DNA from 2 places in the Prevotella sp. E15-22 genome. Region 2 is predicted to be linked to the other one. Evidence: riboswitches for the same ligand, from Rfam matches in the RefSeq annotation. Region 2 holds a riboswitch; the other holds the start of a gene.
What was found. A riboswitch is a leader RNA that binds a small molecule or an ion and turns the genes downstream of it on or off. The one in region 2 is predicted to bind S-adenosylmethionine.
Positions count from the first base shown of each region.

Region 1: another riboswitch for S-adenosylmethionine. It lies ahead of M1D30_RS13230 (hypothetical protein); the one in region 2 lies ahead of M1D30_RS05330 (hypothetical protein).

Region 1 covers NZ_CP096247.1:3,198,999-3,211,046, reverse strand. Annotated here, with positions in the region: gene M1D30_RS13245 (hypothetical protein) at 1-405, shown strand, start outside; gene M1D30_RS13240 (hypothetical protein) at 465-1,094, shown strand; gene M1D30_RS13235 (hypothetical protein) at 1,320-1,496, opposite strand; SAM-I-IV-variant riboswitch at 1,751-1,854, shown strand; gene M1D30_RS13230 (hypothetical protein) at 1,875-2,132, shown strand; gene M1D30_RS13225 (DKNYY domain-containing protein) at 2,216-2,833, opposite strand; gene M1D30_RS13220 (cache domain-containing protein) at 3,100-4,533, shown strand; gene M1D30_RS13215 (sensor histidine kinase) at 4,520-6,427, shown strand; gene M1D30_RS13210 (cache domain-containing protein) at 6,506-7,933, shown strand; gene M1D30_RS13205 (ATP-binding protein) at 7,926-9,833, shown strand; gene M1D30_RS13200 (DUF4982 domain-containing protein) at 9,925-12,048, shown strand, end outside.
Region 2 covers NZ_CP096247.1:1,308,862-1,320,909, reverse strand. Annotated here, with positions in the region: gene M1D30_RS05330 (hypothetical protein) at 705-1,118, opposite strand; SAM-I-IV-variant riboswitch at 1,114-1,225, opposite strand; gene M1D30_RS05325 (N-acetylmuramoyl-L-alanine amidase) at 2,382-2,891, opposite strand; gene M1D30_RS05320 (hypothetical protein) at 2,878-3,135, opposite strand; gene M1D30_RS05315 (YbjQ family protein) at 3,270-4,391, shown strand; gene M1D30_RS05310 (hypothetical protein) at 4,388-4,816, opposite strand; gene M1D30_RS05305 (hypothetical protein) at 4,807-5,346, opposite strand; gene M1D30_RS05300 (hypothetical protein) at 5,420-6,172, opposite strand; gene M1D30_RS05295 (DUF1835 domain-containing protein) at 6,290-7,186, opposite strand; gene M1D30_RS05290 (hypothetical protein) at 7,309-8,037, opposite strand; gene zapA (cell division protein ZapA) at 8,042-8,323, opposite strand; gene M1D30_RS05280 (hypothetical protein) at 8,336-8,755, opposite strand; gene M1D30_RS05275 (hypothetical protein) at 8,840-9,580, opposite strand; gene M1D30_RS05270 (PD-(D/E)XK nuclease family protein) at 9,600-10,787, opposite strand; gene M1D30_RS05265 (3'-5' exonuclease) at 10,813-11,304, opposite strand; gene M1D30_RS05260 (WYL domain-containing protein) at 11,301-12,048, opposite strand, start outside.

The sequences.
Region 1 (12,048 bases), 1.4 Mb from region 2:
TTCAAATCGAAGAAGGGGTATGGTAAATCTATTGGCAATCACGCTCCTTCAATGTTTGTAGATATCTTAGAAAACAAAGTTAAGTCATTGGGTGGCAGGTTTGAAAGAGTAGACACACAGAACGCTGCCAGTAGATTCGACTTTACTGATGGCAGCCTTACGGAGCACGGAAGAAGCGAGCGTGCAATAACCCTATCGAATGGCGATACCCATCAGCGCGATATGCTTGCTGCTTTTAACCTGCAACATCTGAAGTTAGATGAAGCAAAGATGAAGCAGTACGATACAGAGGCAATGGCGGCAGACTACGAGCGCTTCTGTCAGTTGGAGCAGGAGGAAATTCAGCGCTATAAGAATAAGGAGAAAAAGGACGACCGAAGCACGATTGGGGCGGATAATCTATAATCTATAATTGTTTTTTCTTTTGAATTAGAAGCCAATAATTGAAAATAGATAAATAATTTATGAAGAAATTAAAAAAGTACATATATGGTACAATTATCATATGCTTAATACTAGTAGTGTTTCTATATTTGGGGCACTTCCATGACGGATTAAGTAATCAAATGAGTGATTGGAGCGACTTTGGAAACTATTTCACAGGACTACTATCTCCATTGTTGACTATTATCAACATTGTAGTATTAGTAGAGTTGACAATAGCTGTTTCAGATGCAGACAAATCTCGTACAAGTGCAGGAATAAAGGCTCAAAAGGATTTGCTTCTATTACAAATGAGGCGACAATCCATTGAATCCTTCTCTCAGATTATGAATCATTATTTCAATAATAAGTATTTAGAAGAAGACACAAAAAGAGTTGTTGCTCATGTATCAGAGTATTTGCAGACATTTATTAAAACAGATTTCCAGTATTTTGATTTTGGAGAGAAAACTAATATTGTTAAGCGTAAAATCGAATTTCTAAAATTAAATATTGATATTGTTCATGATGGTATAGTCAATAGAAGAGAGTTAGATCATGAAAAGTATTTGAAAATATTTGCGCTGAGGGAAGAATTACTGCAGGACCTACAATTAAATGCCTTAGAATTAGTAAAAACGGATGCTAAAAACGATAAAGATGGTAATTGAATAATCCTAGGGACAGGTGTTTGATTCCTATGGTGAACACAAGACTTGTGCAAGTGAATACAAGTATACTGTTACAGTCTATGCAAGTGAATACAAGTAAATACAAGCATAATGTAACAGTCTGTAACAGCGAATACAAGTATACTGTTAAACTCTTGTACAAGTAAAAACAAGTTTGTGAAAGTATACTGTTATGGCTTTCCTATCGTAAGTGCTTGGGTTATACTATAGTGAAACGATAGTTCCTGTTAATCCCATCTTTTTCCATTCTTCTGCCATACGCTCCTCTGCGTTGCGCTTGATTTCAAGCGAACGTTTAAAGCGTGCTAAAGCCTCTTCGTATGTAACCTTCTTGATATCCATGATACGATCGTATTCTATTTGTGCTGCAAAATTAAGCATTGTTTTTGAATCCGCAAATAAATCGAAGAAAAAGTGAATCACAGAGACAGGTGTTTGATACCTCTGTTGAATACAAGTGTATTGTAACAGTCTGTAACAGCCAATAACAGTGAATACAAGTAAATAACAGTATAATGTAACAGTCTGTAACAGCGAATACAAGTAAACTGTTACAGTCTGTGAAAGTTTGTAACAGTGAATACAAGTTTTTGATGTTTTATTTGGCTTAATCGTGGAAAGTTAGTACCTTTGCACCCAAGCATCAAGAGCAGTCGCCTAAGGGCAGACTCGCCAACCGAGCTCAAAGGACTTTAGCCACGGTGGTAGAGACGATGCGGAAGTAAAAAAACAAAGTATTCACTTCAAAAACAAAAAGTTATGCAGAATCACATTTATTACATTCGTTATGCTCTGCAATTCGCAGACATGCAAATCCCTGAGTTAGTTAACACCTTCAACGCCCTGATTGGCCATCGAGGCTGGACAGGCATGCGTGCCTATCATGATCAGGCCCTCGTTGATGAGTTCCTGCGTCGAGGCATCGACATCTCAATGATTAGCGATGGTAAGGCCGTCTCGTTTGTTCACCCAGTAAGATACGACATCACCAACAATCAGTTGATTGCCATTGGCTGAGGAGAGCTCTCAAATATAAAAAATACTCCACCCATGCCGTCTGCTCTTGGCATGGGTGGAGTATTGCTTGATGAGAGGCTGTGCTAATCAAGTTTTCGTCCTCTGTAGAAGGCGTTGAAAGTGTCCTCGGCATAGCCTTCGCCAGTATATTTGAATGAGGGAGCATGGGCACCTTCCACCTTCCTGCCATAATAGAACACGTTGAACGCATCCTTTGAATAGCCACCTTCCAGAATCTTAAACGTGGGGGCAGAGGCATCCATCTTCTTGCCATAATAGAACACATTGAAGGCATCCTTGGCATAGCCTCCGCCAAGGTCCTTGAATGATGAGGCCATAGCGTCGATCTTCTTGTCGCCATAGTACACATTGAACTTGGTCTTATGATAGCCCCTGTTGGTTCTGTTGTTGTCGCGCCAACCACGGTTATCGTGGTGATGCATGTCGTGGCCCTCTTTCAGTCGGAATGTGGCTGGGTCGACAAACTCGAGCACATGACCGTCAAGATAGACATTATCGCGATCCTTGGCGTAGCCATAGCCCAGGTCTACAAACGAACGGGCATCGGCAAAAGGCATTGGCTCCCTGTCGAAATACACTCTGTTACGGTCAACCTCGTAGGCCTGTGCGAAGCTTGCCATGCTCCATCCTATAAATCCCATCACCATCAGTGACTTCTGGAAAAATGCATTCTTTTTCATAACTCTGGTCGTTTAAATGATTAATTACTGATGCAAAGGTAAGCATTTTCCTGCATCGCCCCAAACAGAAATTCCCTATCTTGCAGTGGGGATTTTCCTATTTCTCGAAAAAAAGGAAATGTAAGAGGGTGTTATAGAAAATTAACTCAAATTATTTTGTGTTTTTTCTAATCTTTTTGTACTTTTGCGCCCAAATTATGTGGAATCGAACATCATTTGTTACCAAAAATCTGTCTCTGAGGATCAGCTTGTTGGCGGTTCTTTCTATGGCTACCTTGCTCTTTGCGGCCCTGCTTGTCATGTTCTTTTATTCAAAGAAGAGCATGAGGGAGGATGCGCTGAACAGAGCGTCGCAGACCCTCAACGGTACCAATGTGAGGATAGACAATATCCTGCTGAGCGTAGAGGAGACAACGGGTAATATCTTCTATCTTTTGCAACCCCACCTGAAGAACCCCGACTCGGTGGTGGCCTATAGTAGAAAGGTGATGGAGGTGAATCCATACGTCACAGGATGCGCCATTGCCATGAAGCCAGGGTTCTATGCCGACCGTCCTGACTTTATGGCCTATTTCCATCGTGAGGTGAAAGACGGCAAGACGCTGGTGGTGCGTTCCGACTCGTTTGGCGACAAGCACTATACGGAGCAGTCGTGGTTTACCAAGCCTATGGCCGCATTCCAACCCATGTGGCTAAACCCATTGGTCGACATGGATGTTGACATGGAGCCCATCATCTCGTTCTGTCAGCCCATCGTAGGCGATGATGAACAGCCGCAGGGCGTTATCAGTGTCGACGTGTCGCTGAGTCTGCTTTCCGATATCATTAACAACACGAAGCCATCGCCCAATTCCTATTGTGCACTGCTCGACCGTGATGGCTCGTTTGTGGTGCATCCGCTGGGCAAGCATTTGATGACTGTCTCTGTGCCCGATATGGGTAAGATGAACGAGTCGGTGAAGAATGTGGCCGATGCGATGATGTCTGGCGAGACGGGCTATCTGCCCTTCTCAATCAATGGGCGCGACTACTACGTCTTTTACAAACCCTTTGAGCGTGCCTTTGTGCCCAACCGCTCGATGGAGCGCCTGAGTTGGAGTGTGGGTGTGGCCATGTCGAAAGAAGATATCTTTGGCGACTATAACCACCTGTTCAACTATGTATTGGTGATTGCCTTTGGCGGCCTGCTGCTGATGTTTGTGCTCAGCTGGATGATTATCTATCTGCGCCTGGAGCCCCTGAAGATGCTGACCGACAAGATAGAGCGTATTGCCCAGGGCCACTATTACGAGGCCATTCCTGATACGAAGAATAAAGACGAGATTGGCAGTCTGCAACGAAACTTCCAGAGGATGCAGCTGTCGCTAGCCTTGAATGTGGCCGAGTTGCAACAGCTGACCACCACTGCCAACAAGCGTGGAGAAGAATTGAAAGACGCCTATAAGGAAGCCAAGAAAAGCGAAAATCTGAGGACGGTGTTTATGCATAATATGACCAACCAGATGGTGGCACCCGCCGTTGCCATTGACGATGACGTGACGGCACTGCACAAGATTGGCGACAAGAAACATGGTCCTGATGTGGCTATGCTGGCGGATCGTATCCAGCAGAAAGGCGAGGCCATCACCAAACTGCTGAACAACCTGCTGAACCAGTCGGAAAAGGAGATGAGAAAGGAGGTGGAGCATGAGAATGATTAAAGTGCGCCGCTCGTTCTCGGCCAAGATCAGTCTGTGGGTGTTGCTCCTCACTGTGCCCATCTTCATTGGCTCGCTTGGTCTGCTCTACATGCAGTCGCGCCAGTTGGTGCGCGATGAGGCCGTAGACCGTGCCCATGGTGTGCTGAACGCCTCGATGCAGCGTATCAGTAGGTATCTGATAACCACAGAGACCACAGCCAATGCCTATTGTTGGAAGGTGGAGGACACCAAGAACCCAGACTCGTTGATGGCACTGAGTCATCGGATTGTTGAACTAAACCCCTATGTGGACGGCTGTGCCATCAGTTTCGAGCCAGGCGTCATACCAGGTTATCCCAAGCAGTTCATGGCCTACTCCGTCAGGGGGCGCGACACTATTTCCACGGCCATGGCCTTGGAATTTAACTACTTTGCCAGACGCTGGTATCAGTATGCCCGCGACGAACGGAAGTCGGGCTGGGTGTTGTATTACGACGAGCGCAACTCGCTGAAACTGGACAAGGACGGTATGATTGCCGCTTACAGTAAGCCGCTCTATAGTGCCGACAGCACCTTTATCGGTGTTATGTCAATAGCCCTGTCGCTGCCCCACCTGTCGAGAATCGTGTCGTCAGAGCGTGCCTATCCTCATTCCTATTTCTTTATGATTGACGAGAAAGGACGCTATGTGGGACATCTAGACACGTCGCGACTCTTCAAGAAGACCATCTTCTCGGTGGCCAATCCGCAAGACCACATGGACCAGATTGCCCTGGGCTATGAGATGACGCAGGGCCACCTGGGACAGATGTCGGTGGACATCAATGGCGTGCCCTCGCTGGTGTGCTATCAGCCTGTGACGGGCACCTCGTGGAGCTTAGCCATCGTCTGTCCAGACAGTGATATCCTGAAGGGCTATAACACCCTGACTTATATCCTCTTTTCGCTCCTTGTCGTGGGCATGATTCTGATTATATTGAGTGGCTACAAGGTCATCAACTATGCGCTGCGCCCATTGCGCCAGTTGAAGCAGAAGAGTCAGGCCATTGCCGAGGGCGACCTGGAGGTGGACATTAAGCATACGAAGCGTGAGGATGTGGTGGGCCGACTGCAGAACAGTTTCGTGACGATGCTCGAGTCGCTGAAGCTGAACCTGGACAATGTGCATGCTGCCAGCCGAAAGGCGCAGCAATATAACAACGAGCTGGAGCAAGCCACTGTGTTGGTGAAGGAAGCCGAACAGCAGAAGACGCTGTTTATGAAGAACATGACCCACCAGGTGCGTACGCCCCTGAACATCCTTGTGGGCTTTGCCCAGATACTGAAAAACCAGTCGGTTGACAGCTTGGCCGATGAGGAAATTAAGAAGATTGCCGAGACGATGGACGAGAGTTCGAAGCAGTTGAACCGCCTGGTATTGATGTTGTATGACAGTTCGGACAAGGGCATGGAGGAAGCCCAGCAGTGCGATAAGAATGAGAAGGTGAAGGTGAACGAGTTGGCGCGCATCGTGATTAACTATGTCATGGACATCACACCCAACCTCCATATTGGGTTCGAGACCGAGGTGCCCGACACGTTTATCATCAGGTCGAACGAAAAGCTGGTGGCTTATAGCATCAGCGAGGTGATCTTCAATGCCGTGAAATACTCAGATCGCGAGCATATCATGGTACGCATCAACCTGACGCCATCGTCCATTCGCTTTATTGTGGAGGACACAGGTAAGGGCATTGCCGAGGCCGACCGTGAGCGCATCTTCAAGTTCTTCACCAAGGTCGACGACTATAGCGAGGGACTTGGTCTGGGTCTGCCGCTGGCCAGGAGTCATGCCGAGGTGCTGGGTGGCGATTTTACCCTCGACCCAGACTATAAAAAAGGTGCACGCTTTATCTTTGAGTTGCCCTTAAGGTAAAAAAAGGAATAATAATTTGGAAGTATTGGATATTTTTTATACCTTTGCCCACACAGCTAACTACTAACTCACTAGACAATGAGTGACATGACAGACACACACAGCTTTTGGGCATATTATAAGAGAAGCCTGCCGTTGCGACTCAGTATGAGAGTGGCCTTGGCCATGGGCTTGTTGCTGGCAGTGACGCTGACGGTTATGTTCATCGTGTCGCGCAAGGCCATGAAGGAGGATGCCCTGCACAGAGCCTCGCAAACGCTGGAGGGCGCCATGGTTGAGGTGGACAATATCCTTCTGAGCGTGGAGGAGACGACAGGCAATATGTACTATCACATGCTGCCGCAGTTGAATAAGCCTGGCGCTACGTATGAATACAGTAGGAAGGTCATAGAGGTGAACCCCTATATCGTGGATTGCCAGATTGTGTATGGCGACTCTATCGAGATTAAGCATGCCACAGAGCAGAAGTGGTTCTCGCAGACGATGAAGGACGCCAATCCCATGTGGCTGAATCCCCTGGAGAGTATGCAGGACAGGGACTCAGAGCCTGTGATATCGTTCTGCCTGCCCATCATGGGGGGCGACGACAAGGCCATTGGTGTGATGAAGACTGATGTGTCGCTGAGTCTGCTGTCTGAGGCAGTGGCCAACACCAAGCCCACGCCCAATTCGTATTGCGCCCTTCTCGACCGCCAGGGCAAGATCATTGTCCACCCCACAGGCAAGCAACTGATGCAGCCTGACGCCTTTAGTATCCCTGGCGAGATGGTGCACGATGCCGTGAATGCTATCATATCGGGCGAAGAGGGGTATATGCCGTTCAGCATAGCCGGACTCGACTTCTATATCTTCTACAAGCCCTTTAAGCGAGCTGTGGTGCCCAACAGGTCGATGGAGAGGCTGGGGTGGAGCATCGCCGTTATCATGTCGAAAGAGGATATCTTTGGCGAGTTCTATCTGTTGTTCAACTATGTGGTGGCCATAGGCTTCAGCGGACTGCTGCTGCTGTTTGTGTTATGTTGGCTCATTCTCAGTCTGCGCCTGCGCCAGGTGAGGATGCTCACCGACAAGGTTCAACATATTGTGAAAGGACACTATGAGGAACCTATCCCTCGCACGAAAGGACGAGACGAGATTGGCCGACTGCAGCGTAAGTTTATCAAGATGCGCAGGGCCGTGGCCGAAGAGATAGCCGAGTTGGAAGACCTGACGAAGTCTATCCAGCAGCAGGGTAGGGAACTGAAACGGGCCTATAAGGACGCCAAGAAGGCCGACAAGATGAAATCGGCATTCATGCATAATATGACCGACCAGATGGTGGCGCCGGCACAGACCATCGACAAGGATGTGGTGAGCCTGTGCGACCATGGGAAGGATGGTGGTAAACAGGATGTGGCGCAACTGGTAAACGATATCCAGCAGCAGGGTAACACCATCACGCAGGTGCTGAACCAGGTGCTGAACCTGTCGGAGGAGGAAATGAGAAAGGAGGTGGACCATGATTAAGGAAAGCATACGTCGCTCGTTCTCGTTTAAACTCAGTTTCTGGATACTGCTCCTGGCCATCCCTATGTTCTTCGCATCGGTGGGTATGCTGTACAGCAGGATGAGGACGATGGTGCGCGATGAGGCTGTGCAACGTGCTAATGGCGTGCTCGACGCCTCGCTGCAACGTATCTGTCGCTACCTGGTGACGGTGGAGACGGCTACCAATGCCTATAGCTGGCTGGCAGAGCGTTACGTGCAGCCTGACTCGCTGACGGCGTTTGCCTATCGCGTGGTGCACTTCAACCCCTATACTGATGGCTGCGTCATTGGTCTGGAACCTCATGTGCTTCCGCAATATTCCGAGCCTTTTATCACCTGCTCTGTGAGAAAGGAGGGCGACTCAATTCTCACGGTTGGGGCGCAGCAGTATAACTACTTCGATAAGGAATGGTATTTCGTTCCGCAAGACAGGAAAAAGGCCGAATGGGTGATCTATCGGGTGTCGTCGAAACGCCTGGGAATGGGCGGAGAGGGTATGGTTGCCACCTACAGCAAACCGCTCTATACGTCCGACCATCAGTTTATGGGCGTCATCTCTACCGATATGTCGTTGCTGCATCTGTCGGACATCCTGGCAGAAGAAAAGCCCTATCCTCATTCCTATTTCCTGCTGATTGACGAGGAGGGACGTTATGTGGGGCACCCTGACTCCACTCGTCTGTTCAATAAGACCATCTTCGGACAGGCCGACTTGCAGAAGAACAAAGACCTGATAGCTCTGGGTTATGAGATGACTAGCGGCCACCAGGGAGAAATGATGGCACTAATCAACAACAAGCCCTCGCTGGTGTGCTTCAAGCCTGTGCCTGGCACTACGTGGAGTCTGGCCATCGTGTGTCCTGAAAGTGACATCCTGAAGGCCTATAACAGGTTTTCATATATCGTGTTGTCATTGCTCGTCGTGGGACTGATCCTGATTGTGCTGTATTGTCATCGAATCACGTCGCGCGCCATCCAGCCCATACGCGACCTGCTGGAGAAGACGCAGGAGATTGCCAAGGGTAACCTAGATGTGGTGATTACGCGCAGTAAATATACGGATGATATTGGTTGCCTGCAAAACAGCTACGTGACGATGCTGGAGTCGCTGAGGCATTATATGGACAATGTGCGTGTGGCCAGCGAGAAGGAACGCCAGTATAACAAGGAACTGGAAGAAGCCACGAAACTGGTGGTGGAGGCCGACAGACAGAAGACGCTGTTTATGCAGAACATGACGCACCAGGTGCGCACGCCACTCAACATCATCATGGGCTTCGCCCAGATTCTCAGTACTGCCGCTGGTGAGGGGATGCCTGAAGAGGAGATGAGGTCGGTCACTGGTACGATGGATCATAACTCGAAGTTGCTGAACCGCCTGGTGCTGATGCTCTACGACTGTTCCGACTATGGTGTGTCGGAGTCGAACCTGTGTCAGAAGCACGAGCTGGTGCCTGCCAACGAGGCGATGAGGGAGATGGTTGACTATGTGATGCGTGTGTGTCCTGAGACGCATGTGGACTTTGAGACGGAGTTGCCCGATGATATTGTCGTGGCCACCAACAAGAAATACCTGCAGTATAGTCTGGCCGAGGTGCTGCTGAACGCTGTGAAGTATTCGGATCGCGAACATATCGTGGCACGTGTGGCCCGTTCAGACAATGGCGTGCGTTTCGTCATCGAAGATACTGGTCAGGGTATTGCTGAGGCCGACCGTGAGCGCATCTTTAAGTTCTTCACCAAGGCCGATGACTTTAGTGAGGGACTGGGCTTGGGACTGCCGCTGACCAAACGTCATGCACAAACCCTTGGCGGCGATTTCTTCCTCGACCCCGACTATCACGATGGCTGTCGCTTCGTTTTTGAGTTGCCAATATAAGTAACAGGTAATTTCGTAAAAAGGTAGGCGTTATTTTTGCTTGATTCAAAAATAATGCCTACCTTTGTCTTCGCAATAATTAAAAGCATCAATGAGGAACAAACTACTGACAATGGCTGTGCTGCTGGGCTGCATGGCCGCACAAGCACAAACGAGACAAGAGATATTGTTGCAGGACGATTGGCAGTTCTCGCGTGAAAAGCAAGCGTGGACGACTGTCAGCGTGCCGCACGACTGGGCTATCAGCGGTCCGTTTGACAAGAAATGGGACCTGCAGACGGTGGCCATCGTTCAGAACGGTGAGACGCAGGCCACGGAGAAGAGTGGCCGCAGTGGCTCGCTACCCTGGATTGGCGAGGGCTTTTATAAACGTCAGTTCTCTATTCCATCGGGTTTTAAGGGGCATGCCGAGTTGGTGTTCGATGGTGCCATGAGTCAGCCTACGGTATGTGTGAACGGACAGCAGGCCGGCTATTGGGCCTATGGCTATAACACGTTTCGCGTGGATGTGACGCCTTTTATTAAAGAAGGTGATAACCTGCTGGAGGTGAGTCTAAAGAACCTGGAGGAGAGCTCGCGCTGGTACCCTGGTGCAGGCATCTATCGCCCTGTGACGCTGGTACTTACGCCGCAGCAGGCGCGCATTGACGACTGGGGCATCACCACCAGAACGGAGTTGCATGCTCAGAAGAAAGATGGCAAGGACTATACCAAACTGGTGGTGGAGGTTCCCATTCTGAATGCTGGCGAGGGACTGCCTGTCATCATGGAACTCTTCGCTCCAGACAATAAAAGCAAGATTTGGGTCTGTCCTGCACCGCAGAAAAGGGGTTCTGGAAAGGCTGTCGGCACATTCATGATTCCTGATGCCCAACTGTGGACGCCTGAAACGCCTAATCTCTATAAGTTGCGTATCACCCTTTGTGACGGCATTACTGCCCCCAATGTTTATGATGACTTTGGTAAGGCTATCGACAGGAAAACAATGAAATTGGGCTTGCGCACCGTCAGGGTGTCGAAGGAAAAGGGTTTTCAGTTGAATGGCGTGACGCGTAAGTTGAAGGGTGTCTGTCTGCACCACGATCTGGGGCCATTGGGTGCTGCCATCAATAAGGCTGCGCTCATCCGCCAGATAAAGATTCTGAAGGAGATGGGTTGCGACGCTATCCGTACGGCGCACAACATGCCGAGTCAGTGGCAGATGAATATCTGCGACTCGTTGGGTATGATGGTGATGGCCGAGAGCTTTGACATGTGGAAATATCCTAAGTGCAAGAACGGTTATGCGAAGTTCTTTGACGAGTGGGCCGATAGGGATATCACCAACCTGGTGAAGGCTAATCGCAACCACCCATCTATCGTGATGTGGTCGATAGGTAACGAGATTCCTGAGCAGGGAAGCGCCGTGGGTCGTGAGATGGCTATTCACCTGCAGGGATTGGTGCATTCGCTGGATGCAACACGTCCTGTGACGCAGGGAATGGACCGCGTGGACAATGCCATGGCCACTGGCTTTGCACAGGCCATGGAGGTGCCAGGGCTGAACTATCGTTTGCATCGTTATCAGGCGGCCTACGACCGTTTGCAGCATGGCTTCCTGTTGGGTTCTGAGACGGCCTCGACGGTGTCGTCGCGTGGTACATATTATTTCCCTGTGACGCCTACCGATAAAGGTGTTCACCCCGATGGGCAGTGCTCTGGCTATGATGTAGAGTGGTGCTCATGGAGTAACCTGCCCGATGACGACTGGGCTTGGCAGGACGATAAGGACTGGGTGATTGGCGAGTTTGTGTGGACGGGCTTCGACTACCTGGGCGAGCCTACGCCTTATGATGAATACTGGCCTTCTCGCTCAAGCTATTTTGGCATCTGCGACCTGGCAGGATTGCCCAAGGACCGTTATTATCTCTATCGCTCAAAGTGGAATAAAGAGGCACATACCATCCACCTGCTGCCTCATTGGACATGGGGAAAGGAAAGGGTAGGCGAGGTGACGCCCGTCTATTGCTATACGGACTATGACGAGGCCGAACTCTTTGTTAATGGCAAGAGTCAGGGGCGTATCAAGAAGAATCCAAAGGAGCGTCTGGATCGCTATCGTCTGCGTTGGAACAATGTAAAGTATCAGCCTGGCGAGGTGAAGGTGGTGGTCTATGATGCCAATGGTAAGGTGGCAGGCGAGAAGGTGATGAGGACGGCTGGTAAGGCTGCGCGA
Region 2 (12,048 bases):
GAGAGTGTGAACGAATGTTAAGAAATTGAGGCTTGGAAGTCTCATTTGTTAATTGAAGCCTCGAAGTCTCACAATGTTCCAAAAGTGCCGAAAGTCTCCCTAAAATGCAGAACCATCCACCGAACGACCAAAAAGTCGCTTTAAGATGCAGAACTATCCACCGAACGGGTAAAAGGTCGCACTATTATATAAAAGCGGGCATTTGTGCCGAAAAAGGGCAAAGGGTCACACAATTTCCACCGATGACAACACACCGCCCGAAAAAGGTCAAGGGTTACGCTTTGCAGATAAAGCCGCCCACGATGCTTGCAGCCGCTTCGCCCGAATGGGCGGTAAAGAGCCACGGGTGCAACACGAAATCCCTCCGACGTGTCAGAGGGTTTCGTGTTGTACCTGTGGAACGGGCAATCAAGACAATCTTTGGCTACGACCTCAATCTATTTGATTGAAATCATAGCCAATGTTTGTCTGCCCACAAATCTCCTCGCTTGTGAGGGTGTAATTGGCATCATAGCAGAGCGTGATGCTATAGAATGCGCATCATTGTGCGGTACTGGAAGAGGTGAATGGGCATAAAGAAAATCTGAAGCAGAGTGTGGCTCGCTGAGCCTTAACGTGCCTCAGATTTTCTTTCTACCTGTTTACTTCTGCGTGAGAAATAGCCGAATGTGACTGCGGATTACGCAGCCTCTTTCGGCGGGAAACTACTGTTTTAGGAGGGCTTTGCCATACTCGTACCACCAATAGACTGAAGCATAGAGTGCGTAAACGCGCTCTTTGAAGAAGTCTGGGTACTTGGGTGTAAGCTCCTCGGCATTGTATCCTGCAATGACGCAAAGGAAGGAGAGGTCGCCCTCGATGTAATCACACCACTTGTTCTGACCAAGACACCAGCCAAGGATGTTGTCGAATTCGGCTTCACTCTTTGGCAACTGCACGTGCACGACAAGGTGCGGCTTGTCCTGCTGGTACAGTAGCCAATAGGAGCCATGCCCTTCGATGTGTTTTAACTCTGCCTTGAAGGACTCGAAGGCAACATGCTTGGCTTTTAGACCAGGCCTCTGGAGGCGTGGAAACAAAACTAAATCACTTTTCTCAATCTTTCTGATTTCCATCATCGTAAATCTTTAGTGGGTTAAACTTATCTCACTCACATCATTTTACCACCGATGCCTACGATAGTTGGCCGGTTGGTGGGCAAACATTGCCACTCTTGATGCAATAATCTGCTGCAAAGGTATGGATTTTATTCGGAATGAACAAATGTTTTAAAGGAATTATTCATTTAGAAGGAGCCGGAGTCTCAGTTGGCAAGGGCTTGATGGACTGAAAAGTACATCGCTTGTGCGGTGGTGGCGACGCTGTGCCACTCGTGGGGGCTGGTGTGAAGTGCCTGTGTGCTGCGCGGCGAGCAGCATAGCTGTTCACTTGTGACAAAGTAGTGTGTATGCGCTGGTACATGTACCTGCACATTCTTACTTCTTTGAAGCCATGCCGCTCACCGCATTAGCAGTGCTCAGGCTCTTCTACTGTCAGCCCTGTAGCGAGTGACCAGCCGACACTACCGAACAAGCCAATCATCGGTGAAGATGATGATTGAAAGTCCGAAGGGGTATGGGGCGGGACAAAAGAATATTGGGCGATCCTCACGGACAGCCCAATATAATAATAAGGTAAATGACAAAGAAAAAATGAAAAACTGAATTGCAAGAGGGTATTCAGAATGAAAAACTGAATGTTTTTTTGTAAAACTGAAACTTTTTATAGGAAGCGCCGGAGGCGATAGACTATGTAGATGACTATTGTAATGATGATAATTATGAGGATGTAATTGGGAGTGGAACTTGGCTTTGAGCTTTGCTTTGTTGCCGATTTGAGTTTATGGGACTGGGTGGCTACTGCTACGCTGTCTTTCAAATCGGCGCTGGCTACGGACTTTTCTTCGCTGTTGTCAGCGATGTGTAGTCCGTAGATTTTGAGGGCTATTTGGCTAGGAGGACGCAGTAAGTATGAAGGAACTTGTGAAAGATGGGAAGCGGATGCGGAACGCGAAGCGTTTCGGATGCGCTTGTGGGCTTGGGGTGTGTGCGAGAGGGCTTGTGAGTCGGACGGAGTTTCCAAATGACCTTCCATACCTGATGGGAACTCACTTGGAAACTCCGGCGACGAATCATTTGGGAATATCATGATGATACTGTCTGCAGACAGATTGAATTGTCTGGAGAGAGAATCGAGAGTTCGGTAAAAAGTGAGACGGGAGGCCGTCACGGATGCCGTCTCACTTGCACTTACCGCCTTTTCGGACGTGCGCATCGTCCTGCATGCAGTAAGTGACGTCAAACAAACAATGAAAACGAGAATTATTGTACGAGTGAAGTATTTCATTTTGATGGATTTTTAAAGATGTAATCGTATTCGTGCACATCAAACGATGGGCATGATTTCTTGGCATAGATGCAGAGGGCTGGATAGCCTTTGCAGCGGCTGCAGGGATGATGAGGATCCTTCTTCTTCAGGCTGCAGACCAGCTCACGGTGTCCGTGTAAGGTGGCGTTGGGATATTTCTTGTGAAGCTCTTCCAAGAGATTTGCCAACGCTACCTTTTGTTCTGGCGTTCGTGTATCCTTGGGCGTCTTGCCATCACGGGCACAGCCACCGACATAGACGATGCCGATGCTATGGCGGTTGTGTCCGTCCTCGGAGCAATGGGCACCCATCTCGTTGATGTCGCGACCTTCGTGGATAGAGCCGTCGAGGTATATCACTTTGTGATAACCGATGCAGCGCCATTTGTTCTGGGTGCGGTGGATGTCGTCAATCTGCTTGACGGTCATCTCACGACCTTCAGGCGAAGCAGTACAATGGACAATGATTTCCTTAATCGGTCGCATTGTTGCCTCCTTCCTCTTTCTGATCGATGACAGATTTGAGTTCTGCGAACTTGGTGTGAATATAGATACTGACTCCGAATATGGAGCCAGCATAGATTAAGCACTGGGCAAAGAACAGGAGTACGGAATCAGAGATTTCGCCTGTGGGCGGTACTATAAAGCCTGCGGTGGCCAGTGCTACACCTGCCATGAGCATGGCGATGGCAGAGTAGATTTGGATGTCAGTCCTAGTTTCTTTGGTCATGATGTGTAGGTTTGAAAGTTGATGATGCAAAGGTAATTATTGATTCTGTTTTATGAAAAGACAGTGTTTTCTTTGTTTAATTCTCTTATTTTTGTATATTTGCAGCAAATTCGTGAATTATTAAAGAATATATTATGATTATTACTTCCACAAATGATATTAAAGGATACAAGATAACCAGATATCTTGGCCTTATTAATATGAATGTTGTAGTCGGCGTAAATTTCTTTTCCGACTTCTTTGCATCTATCACTGATGTTTTTGGGGGATATTCAACTGAATACCAATCAAAGCTTGATAAAATATATGCAGATGCAATTAATTCCTTAGAATTCAAAGCAAATGCTTTACGAGCTGATGCTATTATTGGTGTTCATTTTGATTTTGATGAAATTAGTGGAAAAGGTAAACAAATGTTTATGGTTACTGCTTATGGAACAGCTGTAATGGCTGAGCCAATTGTAGAAGTGCCCAGAAAAGTAGAAAGATACGAAGTTTATGAGAGACTTTATAACTTATCCAAATTTATGGAAAAGGGAGTAATTACTCCAGAGCAATATGAAGATGAAAAGAAGAGTATTCTCTTTAGGTTTGAAGAGGCTATAACTAAGGAACTTGAAGATATTAAGGTTGAGAATGCAAATAAGGAAGTTGAAATTCAGGCTCAACTTGCTTATCAAGAGAAGATAGAAAAAGAGCGCATTGAATTAGAAAGAGTAAAGGAGGAAAAGAGAAAAGAAGAGTTAGCGAGGATGTCTGAAAAAGAAAAGTTTGCTTTACTCAGAAAGGAAAAAGAGGAGGATATCAATAAGGCAGTAGATCTTTTCACTACCAATGCACCTTTGCTTTTGGTAAAAATTAGAGAATTACTAGAGAATAATATAAAAGATCCTAAAGATAAACTGTCGAAACTAACCAAGCCTGAAATCGATTCTGCAAATTACGATGATTTGGGATTGAAGTCAACGGATAATGTTGCTTATTGTATTGGACAGTTCTTGTTAAAAGAAAGATATGCAGATGCTTGTAAATACTACATTGACCTTGTCAATGATGATGATATAAGTGAAGCTATATCTTATATTAATAGCGTATATGATATATTGTCCTTTAAGAGTCAATCAGCTTTTGTGGCTATGGCTAAGAATCTTGTAGAATTAAAGGTACTAGGTAAAGATGAAGAAGCAATTAATGAATTTGCTAATTATGCGCTTTGTAGTAAAGATATCGCTAAACAAGTAATTGAGATGCTTTAGTGATTATATCTACGGAAGTTGTCATCTAGGGCCTTGGCTACGACACCGACGAATGACTGGCCGATGTTATCAGCTAGGAAGTCACGGAGGTTGAGGACTGAGGAATAATACTTTCGAGAGAACCATTTCTTAGCGACTCGTCGCTTTTCACGACCTATATCCCCGGAGTTGCCTCTGGGGATTTCCTTTCCTGTACCGAAGTCTTGCCAAAGACCGTATTCGAGGAAGGCCTGTGTCAAGCCTATTTCGATAAAGCGACCATCGGCACGAACTGGCAAAGCACTGACGGAGTGAAGGAGCCTGCCTGTGTCGATGACATTCAGCAGCGTAATCTGCTCCTGCCAGATTTTAAGCATGGTGTCATTGAAGGCGAGGACGTATTTCTCGCGCTCGCCTTGTGGGTCGGGATGCTTATTTATGTCCATTCTTCCTGATTGTATTGAAGGTCTGTGTAGGTGTCAACAGCGATTTGGAAATAGGCGCAAGCGCATCCTGAGAAGAAATAGCGGTCGATTTCCTGGAAGGAGATGCGAGGGTCGATATAGATAGAGTGCTGCTGCAGACGAGTTTGTTCCTGGATCAGGACAGACATGAACTGTCGGAACAGCTCGCGCATCATATCCATGCACGATTGGCGGGCCACCATGTTGTCAATGGTGTGACGCATGGCTAAGAACACCGTTTTCACTCGACGAGTGTGCGGAGTGTTATTGATGTCCGTAAATCCCTGTGAGATGTCGGACACGCAGACGAAAGCCGCTTTTGTCTGCATTTTGGCCATTGCTTCTTCGAAGCCGTCAAGCCCTGAGACTCGGCAGAAGGTGAAGTGCTTGGACTGAGCGAACTTGTTGCGCTTGGTCAGTGCTTCAAAGAACGAAGTGGCATCCCAGTTGAAGGAGTCTTTGTTTATATTCTGTGTTGGCTGTTCAGGCGTATGGGGATGAAAAGGTATCATGAGTAAATGTGTAATTAATATATGTAAATGTTTGGCAAACAGATTGTTATAGAATCGAAAATCGATTATTGAGTTAGGGCTTCTTGTAAGCCTTTCGAAGCTCTTCTGCTTCCTTTGCCTTAGCGTCAAGCTCGGTAAGGGCTCGCCAAGTATCCATCTTCATGATGGCTGCTTCCTTGGTAATATCGCCACCAGTGAGGGCACGGATCATGGCGTTCGTGCTGTCACGCAGCTGGCTGTAGATATCCGGCTGGCTGTTGTCCAGCAGGTTGCCTTCGCCCTTAGCTGGGGCTGGCTTGTAGAAGTTCGAGAAGAGCGTGGCGAAGTACTGTTTGAGAGAGGCCATCCAGTAGAAGATACCTACAAGATGGGCTTTAGAGGGCTTCACATGGTCGCTTCCGTATAGGATTTGTGCCATCTGAAGCAACAGTTCATCCTGCTGTGTGTTGAGATAGCCCTGGAACAGGTTGTCAACATACAGATACTGCTCAAACGGAACTTTCTCGAAGTCCGCTGGTAAAGCACGGTGCTTGCCGATTCGTGCGATACGAATGGGCATAGGAGCAAATGAATCAAGGAAATCAAGAACTGAGGTGGCTTGCTGAATCTGCCTGACTCTGAGCACAACCTGCTCTTTTCCTCGCTTAATGAGGAAACGATGGCGCGGCAGAGTGGCAAGCACCTTCAAGTGATTCCACTTCATGAGGCAGAGGGTCTTGACCTCTGCAGCAGACAAGTCGCGTGCGAACAGGTGATATACCATGAGCAGCTGCTCGTCAGATAATTCGGCCCAGCTGGTGGGTAGGGTAATATTGAATGATTTCATACTGCAAAGGTATGGAAGTTCTTGATGACTTGAAAAGACAAAAAGAGCGAAAGACCTAAGGCCTATCGCTAATCTTGTTCATACCTACAATTATCCGAAGTGCCATAATTGCTTGTTTTAATACTCATATGTCATAGAATTAACCTCTTTTCTAATACTAGGCCTGATTTCCCTTAGTTTACTTTGTTCCATCAGTTTTGTGAGCATATAGGCTTCTTTCCACTGTATTATATCGTACATATCAACATAACAGTTTTCTTTAACCGTCTCACAGTTCCTTAAAACATAATCAGCAATATTGTAGCACCAATCAACACGATCTTGGAATGAATACAATTCTGGAACAATATTATCAATGAGAGCCGCATATTTGATAGGATCACAAAGCCAATAAAACCATTTTTGATTTATAATTTTATGCATAAGCCCTTCTATATATTCAGGATCAACTGATTCTATTTTGAAGTTGTTCTTTTTACAAACTCTAAGCAAGGAAGGTGATTTCCTCCAGTACTTCCACTCTCTTTTATATTTTTCATGTTGTTCCACATTCACTTTTTTTAGATAATCATTTAGCCAATCATATTTATCCATGTCTTCAGGTTCCAAGAAATGTGTTGTAATCACTGGATAATGGTATAAGGAATGCTTTTGAAAGTATACAAAGAATTCTTCACAATCTGCTAGGTCTATTTCATATAGATTATCTTTTGTCAGGTCTGCCATCATATATAACAGAAGTAGCTCCTCTGCCGTTCTTCCATGCCAGACAATGACCTTGTCGTAGGCAGAGTATTCTTTATGAACAAAGTCGTATAAACTATAATAGGAATAGAGTCGTAAGAATTCTGCCGTGTCTTCAAGTTCTTTCTTATCATATGTCTTAGGAAGGATACCACAACTAAAGACTACAGGACAAACTACTATTTCATCGGAATCTGGACAATTTACTATTCTGAAGACTCTTTTCGCAGTTTGATCCGAAGGAACGATGTGTAAGTTTTTTGCTGCCATAATTATTTGTATTAATAGTGCAAAAGTAATGTGGAGATATGCCATATTGGGGCACAACTCCACACTTTTTCATTTTTACGCTCTTAATAGTCGCATTTTATAATGGTATTAATATATGTATATTAATCATAGTAGTCACACTTACTCCAGTCTAAGTTCTCACAATAGTCTTCTATCTTGTAAGTATGATAATTACATTCTATTTTCAACTCTAAGTTAAAATCACGTACCCATAATAGGTCAAAAATAGAGAATTCCATATGACTGAAAAGATTGTGAAAATCGTAAATCAAATGCATGTCCTTGGTTAATTCTCTATCGAGCCCCTCATTATGGTTGTCCCATTTGTCATGCCCATAAAGCATTTCATTTTCACTATCTATCTGTGGGTCCCAACTTCTTATAGTAAAACTGCCAGCACCGTCTATATCATAGAGTGGTATAAAATTGTCAAGACAGCCGTTTAGCACAGCCCATATTTTCTTAGCTCTCATTGTCTGCACTGGATGTATGGTTGAATAGGCATAGCCTAAGAAACACTTGCCATCTACTTCCAGGCTGCCGTATTTGCAAGTATCCTTTGTTGCTTGGTAAAGTGCTAAGGTCCGATTACGCATCTCTTTCAATTGTCCGATAAGGGCTTCGTTGAAATCATAAATCAGTTGTTTGTATTTGTCATCCAATACAAACATGTCGTTTAGTATATTCTTTCTGATACTAAGCAATCTTCTAATTGTATAAACTTCTGTTTCATTATGCGTACCATGCTTCTCGTTTTCGAAGTAAACATCCAGAATTTCCGATTCTATTTCTTTTACCGCTTGAGTCTTGAATATATCTTGTACTTTCATATTACTAGGGTTTGATGTAATCAATTATTTTTCTCCAGATAGAACGATGTCTCTTTTTACATTCTTTGTCTGACATTGGGTTAAGTGCAATATCCAACATGGTCATTAGTGAAATAGTATGTTGAGTCTTCCACCCACAATGTAATTTTACATAAGCATTTAACCGTTCTGTTACAAACTTTGCTGCATTTTGATACTTTTCTTCATCCCCTTTGATGATATTCACTTCTATTAGCTCATCATAAATTTCTAGCTGTATTTTTGTTTTCTGTTCATTGTTTACCATAATTCATATCAGTTATTTACTACATATTAAATACAATGCTATACGCGTTCCAATAGATTCGTCAACCCCTAGGCCCCATTTGATTACAACATTTTGAGGAAAACAACTCACAATATCTGAGACTTTATCGAATTCATTCATCATGAGTTGATGACTATGTGAATGCATAAACAGCATTACAACTTTGTTGTATTGTTTTAAATCAGATCCAGTATCATTAAGGATTTCCTTATAAAGTGATTCCATTCTTTTCATTCCAGGATTGAAATTGGAATAGAACACTTTGCTAAGAACGGTGGATTCCTGATACAGAAAATCTAAATCATTATTATTGAATGGCATGATTGTTGACTGCTCAACAATCTTTTGGATTAAACCATCCAAAATTAACTTTCCATTATAAATCTCATTTTTTGATTTGACGTATAACATACCTTTGTACTATTGATTACGTGCAAAGATATAATGAAGATATGCCAAAACGAGGCATATGATTACAGAAAAATCAAAAACTACTTAAAGATTTGCTAAAGCTTCTTGAGCGATATTCATTAATCTTAAATATACGTTTCGCTTATTAACACCCTTTTCCAGGAGTAGAGGATGCCTATAATCTATTATAATAGTACCAGATTTTGCTATCCTATATGCACACTGAGTTTTGTCTCTCGCTATATATTTCAGATCTCGTCCAAAATAATTTGATAGAATTGTGTTTTCTTGTTTGATAATGTCGAGCAATATTTCATAAACCCCATCTCCACAACAAACTATATAGTCCAACTTCCCATATAGTGAAATTTGCTTCGCGATAAATGTATAAGATTCGGGATATTCATGAAAATAGTCTTCAAGCATCTTTTTTGTACAATGATTCTTTCCTGGCTTCTTTTTAATATCAACAACTGCTACTTGTCTTAGTGCATCAACACGTTTATTCGCAAATCCCCACTTGTCAGCTTCTGAAAAATCAGGATAATAGCCTTGCTCTGTTTGCATCAGTCCATATGCCCATCTAGCAACATTATCCCATGTGCGCCAATTATCAGGGTTGCATACACCATTTAGTATATAATAACGTAGATTGAATGAATCCGATACATTATTTACGTCTTTCAGCAAGAAAAGGATGTGCTTTTTAGCATCAATCCACGATTCTCTACATATAACTCCATCATATGTAAAACCATGGCTAGGATGGTTTATTTTTAGCCAGTTCATCCACTCAATGAATAGGTTATGTTCAATACTTGCCATTATACTTAATAACTATTTCTTATACGTCTAATCCTTTGGCACACACTATTGCTTCGTCGAACATTCTTTCAAAAATTCTCAAGGTCTTTCCATTTAGCAAATCTCTTATGGCTTCTCTGTTGTTCCAATACCGATGTCCCTCAAAGCCTTTATATATCCACCCGTTACTAACAGCATAGGGGGCATATCTTTCTATTAGTTTCTGCTCAGATTCAACGAAGACATTGGCATCGTGTTTCTGAAAGCCAAAGATGAGGTTACCAATAGGACATTGTTCAAACTCAAAACTCAATTTAAAATATTTCCATTCTTTCTTGAGAAATGACAGACCAGCCCAGGCTTCTTCCATCCAGTTCTTCTGAATATCCAACATCTGGAACCCCTTATTTTCTGCAAGCTCCTTTAGCTTTGGCAAAAATCTTTCGTTAATGATGTAGTTTATAAGATCATTTCTGCTTTCGTATATGTCAAATACTGCATCAATATTTTCCTGTTTCCCTAATTCTTGGAGCATTTCCTTCTCCATTAACACATCTTTTTCCATTCCGTTATCTGTTAATATGTTAATCGTTCTAATATATTGCTTTATAGTCTCTCTTACGGGTGCAACATCCTTGGTTTTAGAAACGCATTCATCTAACCAGTGTACAATGTCAGTTTTGTAAGATAAACAAAGATAGTCGCTCTCTCTCAAATCTCCAAGTGATTTTTGCGATGGATGATGTCCGTCAAGTGTAAGATATATTAGTTTAAAAGGTTTTGCAGGAACACGAGACGTGGCATAGTTCCAGTACCTTTTCATCTGATAGTCTTGGTCAGATGCATATATTTTATTCTCAATGATAATCTGATGCTTGCCATCAGTGATATACAGATCAATACGTCCGCCAGTATCTTCGTCAACAACGCCAATGTTCTTTTCAACTTCAACAGTCATCATGTTCCAATCAAAATCCCAGATGGCTTCACGAATTTTCTGAAAGACCATGCTAACAAATAATTCAAGAAATACGCTCTTTTGGCCATGGCTCCCATATGGATTGAGCAATGTCGCAAGTAATGCAGAATGCAGGTGAACTTCATCAGACATCATGTTTAGGTCGCTAAAGATGTTGAAGAATTCCCCTCTTTTTTGCCTTTCAGTTCTGTCGGATATACGCCTATCCGAAATCTGTTTTATTTGTTCTATGATATATATAGCATCCATATTCTTATAAATTGGGAAGTAAATTTTATAGTATCTCTCTCGCTATCCAGGCGCAAGCCTCTGCGTCGGCAAGGGCGTGGTGGTGGTTCTCTAACTGGTAACCGCAGGCGGCAGCAACAGTGTGCAGTTGATGATTCTCCAAGTCCGGCAATGCCTGACGTGAAGCGTTCAATGTGCAGAAGAATGGATAGTCAGGATAGTCCATCTGATAACAACGAAACACCGCCTTCAGGCAACTCTCGTCGAAAGCTTTGTTATGAGCCACCAAGGGTAATCCCTCAATAAGAGGCTCTATTTGCTTCCATACTTTTGGAAATACAGGTGCATCTTCGGTATCACGACGAGTAATTCCATGCACCTGAGTACACCAATAATTGTAATAATTAGGCTCAGGCTGAATCAGAGAGTAGAAGGAATCCACAATCTCACCATTCCTTACGATTATTACACCAACGGAGCAGACACTTGTTCGTTCGTTGTTAGCCGTTTCAAAATCTATTGCAGCAAAATCTTTCATCCCTCATTAGTATTATACTTGTTCCACATTCTCTTTATCTTACCAGCCATCTCCTTCCGTAGCCATACAGGTTCCAACACTTCTATGTCTTCGCCCATCGACAAGACTTCCTGTTGGAAGTCGAACTCTGGACATAAATGCAGTTTGAAAATGCTGAACTCACCACTTCTCTCAATTTCTTCCTGCGTGCTATGAAGCGGGAGTGAACGGAGATAGCTGGCCTGTCCTGCAGAAACCTTCAGTTTTATTATCTGAGGCGTGGCATCAGTGTTGGCAATGATGCCATAGAAGTTCTCAAAGAAATCAGATGGGGCAAAGTTTTCCATCATTTTAAATTTTTGGCCTTTCAATACATCTACATCGTAGATCCTGTCAATAGCATATATCATCAGTCGCTGATAATACGGGTTCCACGCCAACATATACCAACGCTGCTTGAATAGCTTGACACAATATGGTTCCACATTGAAGGTATTGCTTTCTTCGCGCCAATAGCTCTGATAGGTGATTCGGAGGACATTGTTCTTCTTCATTGCCTCAATGATTGTCGACAGATACTCTTGTCCTGAAGGAACATCTTCAAGCAGAATCCTGTCTTTCATATTTTGGTTCTCAATGAGAAGATTGCTTACCGAGATAGTGCTTAATAGCCAACTCCGCAAACTGCCATTATTTATCTCACAGGCGTTTTCTATATAATAATGGTAACCACCCCTACGCTCGCATTCAATCACTAAGCCAAAC